One region of the Streptococcus sp. 4094 genome, then DNA from elsewhere that is predicted to be linked to it. Evidence: riboswitches for the same ligand, from Rfam matches in the RefSeq annotation. Region 1 holds a riboswitch; each other region holds the start of a gene.

What was found. A riboswitch is a leader RNA that binds a small molecule or an ion and turns the genes downstream of it on or off. The one in region 1 is predicted to bind thiamine pyrophosphate.
Region 2: it holds a riboswitch for thiamine pyrophosphate, as region 1 does, so the genes downstream of both, HT721_RS08210 (TenA family protein) here and HT721_RS03510 (thiamine-binding protein) in region 1, are expected to answer to the same signal.
Region 3: it holds a riboswitch for thiamine pyrophosphate, as region 1 does, so the genes downstream of both, HT721_RS08225 (ECF transporter S component) here and HT721_RS03510 (thiamine-binding protein) in region 1, are expected to answer to the same signal.

What each region holds. Positions count from the first base shown of each region.
Region 1 is NZ_VMMI01000011.1:70,240-72,443, reverse strand. Features, by position in the region: gene cbpD (choline binding-anchored murein hydrolase CbpD) at 1-950, shown strand, start outside; TPP riboswitch at 1,033-1,135, shown strand; gene HT721_RS03510 (thiamine-binding protein) at 1,204-1,494, shown strand; gene HT721_RS03505 (ABC transporter permease) at 1,457-2,204, shown strand, end outside.
Region 2 is NZ_VMMI01000034.1:61,139-63,342, forward strand. Features, by position in the region: gene lctO (L-lactate oxidase) at 1-474, shown strand, start outside; TPP riboswitch at 623-711, shown strand; gene HT721_RS08210 (TenA family protein) at 918-1,586, shown strand; gene thiM (hydroxyethylthiazole kinase) at 1,715-2,204, shown strand, end outside.
Region 3 is NZ_VMMI01000034.1:63,929-66,132, reverse strand. Features, by position in the region: gene HT721_RS08230 (ABC transporter ATP-binding protein) at 1-850, opposite strand, end outside; gene HT721_RS08225 (ECF transporter S component) at 851-1,411, opposite strand; TPP riboswitch at 1,569-1,657, opposite strand; gene thiE (thiamine phosphate synthase) at 1,867-2,204, opposite strand, start outside.

The DNA of each region.
Region 1 (2,204 bases):
TAATGGGAGATCAGATTGAGATCGAGGAATATAACTATGGTTATACAGAAGCCTATAATAAACGAAGTATAAAAGCAAATACGATGACAGGATTTATTCATTTTAAAGATTTGGCTGGGGGTAATATAGTAAGTAGTGGCAAAGTATTCAATAGTCAACCTTCTTCTACAGGAGGAACTCATTATTTTAAGAATAAGGCAGCCATAAAAAATCAACCTTTAGTTAGTGCAACTTCAATTGCATATTATTCTTCAGGTGAGAGTGTTCATTATGATCAGGTACTTGAAAAAGATGGGTACAAGTGGTTGAGTTATATATCTTATAACGGAAGCTATCGTTATGTTCAATTGGAGGCTGTGAATAAAAATCCTCTAGGTAATTCTGTTCTTTCTTCAACAGGAGGAACACATTATTTCAAGTTTAAGTCTGCTATCAAAAATCAGCCACTAGCTAGCGCAACTGCGATTGATTACTATTATCCTGGGGAGAAGGTTCATTATGATCAAATTCTCGAAAAAGATGGATACAAGTGGTTGAGTTATACAGCTTATAACGGAAGTCGTCGCTATATACAGCTAGAGGGAGTGACTTCTTCACAAAATTATCAGAACCAATCAGGAAACATCTCTAGCTATGGATCCAATAGTAGTTCAACTGTTGGTTGGAAGAAAATAAATGGTAGTTGGTATCATTTCAAATCAAATGGCTCTAAATCAACAGGCTGGTTGAAGGATGGTTCTAGTTGGTATTATTTGAAATCATCTGGTGAAATGCAGACAGGCTGGTTAAAGGAAAATGGCTCGTGGTATTATCTGGATAGTTCAGGGGCAATGAAAACAGGCTGGTATCAAGTTTCTGGTAAGTGGTATTATTCTTACTCTTCAGGTGTCTTAGCTGTTAATACGACGGTGGATGGCTACAGAGTAAACAGTGATGGAGAACGAGTATAGAAAATTGGAGTAGGAAATTTTTCCTGCTCTTTTCTGTAAGCAGTTTCCTTGACATTTTTTGTATTTTGCGCTATCATATATCTATATAATATATGGGAGTCTGTGTACAGTCTGAGAGGAAGTGTTAAACTTCGACCGCACCTGATCTGGGTAATGCCAGCGTAGGGAACGATACTTAGTCTATTCTTGACCTTTTCCATATATGGCAAAGGTTTTTCTTTTTGTCAAAGGAAAACGAGAAGAGGAGGTTTTTATGAAAGCAAGCATTGCCTTGCAAGTTTTACCCCTAGCGCAGGGGATTGATCGGATAGCTGTTATCGATCAGGTCATTGCTTATCTGCAAGTTCAAGAAGTGACGATGGTGGTGACACCATTTGAAACGGTCTTGGAAGGGGAGTTTGATGAGCTCATGCGTATTCTCAAAGAAGCGCTGGAAGTGGCAGGGCAGGAGGCAGATAATGTCTTTGCCAATGTCAAAATAAATGTAGGAGAGATTTTAAGTATTGATGAGAAACTTGAAAAGTATACTGAGACGACACATTAGTCTATTGGGCTTTCTGGGAGTCTTGTCAATCTGGCAGTTAGCAGGTTTTCTTAAACTTCTCCCCAAGTTTATCCTGCCGACACCTTTTGAAATTCTCCAGTCCTTTGTTCGTGACAGAGAATTTCTCTGGCACCATAGCTGGGCGACCTTGAGAGTGGCTTTATTGGGACTGATTTTGGGAGTCTTGATTGCCTGTCTCATGGCTGTACTTATGGATAGTTTAACTTGGCTCAATGACCTGATTTACCCTATGATGGTGGTTGTTCAGACCATTCCGACCATTGCCATAGCTCCTATCTTGGTCTTGTGGCTAGGTTATGGGATTCTGCCCAAGATTGTCTTGATTATTTTGACGACAACCTTTCCTATCATCGTCAGTATTTTGGACGGTTTTAGGCATTGCGACAAGGATATGCTGACCTTGTTTAGTCTGATGCGGGCCAAACCTTGGCAAATCCTGTGGCATTTTAAAATTCCAGTCAGTCTGCCTTACTTTTATGCAGGTCTGAGGGTCAGTGTCTCCTACGCCTTTATCACAACAGTGGTATCTGAGTGGTTAGGAGGCTTTGAGGGTCTTGGTGTTTATATGATTCAGTCCAAAAAACTGTTTCAGTATGATACCATGTTCGCTATTATTATTCTGGTATCGATTATCAGCCTTTTGGGTATGAAGCTGGTCGATATTAGTGAAAAATATGTTATTAAATGGA
Region 2 (2,204 bases), on a different contig from region 1:
GAATTTATCGCTGAATACTCAGGACTTCCTGTGTATGTCAAGGGACCACAATGCCGTGAGGACGTTGAACGTTCGCTTGCTGCAGGAGCTTCTGGTATCTGGGTAACCAACCACGGTGGTCGTCAAATCGACGGTGGACCAGCTGCCTTCGACTCACTTCAAGAAGTAGCAGAAGCAGTTGACAAACGTGTGCCGATCGTCTTTGACTCTGGTGTTCGTCGTGGTCAACATGTCTTTAAAGCCTTGGCTTCAGGAGCAGACTTGGTAGCTATTGGTCGCCCTGTTATCTATGGTTTAGCTCTCGGTGGTAGTGTTGGTGTGCGTCAAGTCTTTGAACACTTGAATGCGGAATTGAAGACAGTCATGCAGTTGTCTGGAACTCAGACTATTGAAGATGTCAAACACTTCAAGCTCCGTCACAATCCATACAACCCAACCTTCCCAGTTGACCCACGTGACTTAAAATTGTATTGATAAAAGAGATTGCCTCCACTGAATGTGGAGGTTTTTCTTCGTGTATTGGAAGAATAAATCGCTATCAAAAACTATATAAAGATATTTTTCGGTCAAATATCTTGCTAGAGCTTTCATTTTTTGCTATACTGGTGCAGTAATTAAATAATAAAGACATTTGGGGTGCTTTAGGCTGAGATGATACCCATTGAACCTGCTACAGTTAAGACTGGCGAAGGGAAATGTGAAACGTTTTTTCGTATGGCGAAATGAACGATCAAATCTTGTAAGTCAACTCTAATTCTTGATTGTAATTGGAGTTTTTTTGTTTATATAAAACTGGATAGGTTTGTTTAGGTAGCTCTCTGCAAATGCCCTAGATTTTCTTTAAAAGGGTCAAGTGAAACTAGGATTTTGCTTGGTATTTTATTGATTACTAAGGAGTAAAGAGAGGAAAAATAAATATGGAAACACAGGTTTATGCATTTGAGCCAGGTTTGACTGTTGGAGAATTATTAAAAAATAGTCAGAAGGATTGGCAGGCTGCAATCAATCATCGTTTTGTCAAGGAACTTTTTGCAGGGACAATTAAGAATAAGGTCTTAAAAGACTACCTAATTCAAGATTATCACTTCTTTGATGCCTTCTTATCCATGCTGGGTGCCTGCGTAGCCCACGCAGACCAGATTGAATCCAAGCTTCGTTTTGCCAAGCAACTAGGCTTTCTTGAAGCAGATGAAGACGGTTATTTCCAAAAGGCTTTCAAAGAGTTAAAAGTATCTGAGAATGACTATCTGGAAGTGAGCTTGCACCCTGTAACAAAAGCCTTTCAGGATCTGATGTATTCGGCAGTGGCTTCATCAGACTATGCTCATCTTTTGGTCATGCTGGTCATTGCAGAAGGTCTCTATTTAGACTGGGGTTCTAAAGATTTGGCTCTACCTGAAGCCTATATTCATTCGGAATGGATCAATCTCCACAGAGGTCCTTTCTTTGCAGAGTGGGTTCAATTTCTGGTTGACGAACTCAATCGTGTCGGGAAAGGTCGAGAAGATTTGACAGAACTTCAGCAACGCTGGAATCAAGCGGTCGCTTTAGAATTAGCCTTTTTTGATATTGGTTATGACGCCTAGAGAAAGTTTAGGATATTTACAAATTTGATGAGGTAAATCATTCAATGTAACTGAAAAAAATTCTCAACTAAAGATAGAGATAAATCGAAATCAATAGATCGTATAAAGTGAAAAGGAAGGAATTCAATATGACAAGTTTAAAATTATTAAAAGAAAAAGCACCTTTGGTCATTTGCATAACCAATGATGTAGTAAAAAATTTCACAGCAAATGGATTAGTAGCACTGGGTGCCTCACCAGCTATGAGCGAGTACCCAGCAGACTTAGAAGATCTATTAAAATATGCTGGAGGATTATTGATTAACATTGGGACTTTAACGGATGATAATTGGAAATTATACCAAGCTGCTCTGAAAATTGCAGAGAAATATAATGTCCCAGCAGTTTTAGATCCTGTAGCCTGTGGAGCAGGAGAATATAGAAAAAAAGTAGCAGATGATTTAATCAACAATTACAAACTAGCTGCGATTAGGGGGAATGCTGGAGAGATTGCTTCTTTAGTAGGGATAAATGTGGCATCTAAAGGAGTAGATAGTGCTGGTGTGGATAATATTGATGAGATTGCTCTAGCAGCCAACGCTAAGTTTCATATTCCAATAGTAGTGACTGGAGAAGTTG
Region 3 (2,204 bases), on a different contig from region 1:
GAAATTGAAGAATGGAGCGAAAGAGAGTTGATTTCCCAACACCATTATCACCCAAAATACAGGAAATTCCTTGGTAAAATGTAAAATTCACAATCGAAAAGAGGGGGCGATTACCAAGCTCACAAGTCGTTCGATCCATATGGAATAGTTCCGGGCTAGAAGCAACTTCCTTTGAAGTAACCTGTGTCATCTCAGAGGAAGGGATTTGAAACACTTCCCTTAGTTGTCCGTCTCTTAGCTCTACCATATGGTCTATATAGGCTTCATAGTCCGTTAAATCATGGTCGCACAAAATAACTGTCTTCCCCTTAGAGACCAACTCTTTTAGAATCTCCAATATCTCTATCCTACTCTTGCGGTCAATGGAAGCAAAAGGTTCATCCAATAGATAGACCCTAGGATTCATAGCAAAGAGAACAGCCAAGGCCGTCTTTTGCTTTTCTCCACCTGATAAGTGATGGATGGGACGGTGCAAGATGTCCTTGCAACGACATTGCTGGACAACCTCTGCTATTTTAGAATCCATTTCCTGAACGGGATGCCCAATATTTTCCAAGGTAAAAATCAACTCCTCAAACAAGCTCTCCATGGTAAATTGATGATTGGGATTTTGAAATAGAATACCAACCGTCTGGATACGTTCGATGATAGAAAGCTGACTGACCTCGCTCCCGTTTATCAGGACTTGACCGCTATAGGGAAGAGAACTGACTTGGGCAATCATTTGAAAGAGACTCGATTTTCCTGAACCACTGCTCCCAACTAACAAGGTAAAGGATTGCTCATGAAAAGTAAAATCAATCGGTTCCGAAAAAATTGGGGACTGAATCTCCCGTAATTCCAGACCCATCTATGCCTTTCCTCCAGTTGCAAACTGATGATAGAGTTTGACAATGGCACGAACCAAGATGGTACAGAAGAAATAAACAGAAATAAAACGTACCACAAGCAAGGAAAGGACAAACGGAAGTGAAAAGGCGTAGTAACCTAACTTAATGTATTCATAGATAAAGCTAACAAGCGTAATCCCAATACTATTAGCAGTTAGAGAGAGCCAACTTTCATAGCGATTTCTAGTTACGATAAAACCAAGTTCACTTCCCAAACCTTGAACCAAGCCGGACAAAAGGGCACCTAGACCGAATTGGCTACCATAAAGGACTTCAGCAAGCGCAGCTAGCACTTCTCCAATCGTTGCACTTCCGACTCTCGGAACAAAGATGGCAGCAATGGGCGCAGCCATACACCAGAGTCCAAAAAGGATTTCATTGGCAAAAGCCTGTAAACCAAGAGGTGTTAAGAGTAGGCTGAGAATATTATACACATATCCTGAACCAACGAAAACCCCACCAAAAAAGATAGACAAGAAAGCAAGCAAGATAACATCTTTTAACTGCCATTTTTTCAACATAAAAAAACTCCTTTTTTAAAGAAAAGTGGGGTGCTCAAGGTGAGCTACCAAAAGGCTTTATAGCACCTTCATCCAGTTTCGTAAAAGAAAAAACTCTAATTACAGATAGGAATTAGAGTTTAGCTTACAAGATTAGACCGTTCTTTTCGACATACGAAAAAAACTTTTCACATTTCCCTTCGCCAGTCTTAACTGTATCAGGTTCAATGGGTATCATCTCAGCCTAAAGCACCCCAAATGTCTTTATTATTTAATTGTATGATTATTATAACACACATTTTATACTAGTTCAAGAAATTGAACTGGAAATACAGCCTTGCACTCACAAAGACAGCAGATCTTTCTTTTGCAAAAACCAAATGTCTTGTTTGATAGATTAGCTATTTAAACTGAATCTGGACATATCTTTTTAGAAAAGGAAAACTTCCACTTACTTAGAATCCAAGGATAGATACCTATTGTTCACTCATTTCTCGAACAGTTTTTTCTATATTTTTTGCATACGATATTGCTGAAATGATTGAAACACCGTCAACATTGGTCTTCATAATGTCTTTAATATGTTGCGTCTGTATCCCACCAATTGCAACTAAGGGCATTTGTGGCAATAGTTTTCTCATCAATTTAAGACCTTCATAACCTATAGCGCCACCAGCATCATCTTTTGACTGGGTATCAAATACAGGACCAACACCAACATAATCTACATATTCAACTTTTGACTGTTGAAATTCTTTCTCGTTTTTTATAGAAAGACCAATTATTTTATCTGGCATCAATTTTCTAATTTCAT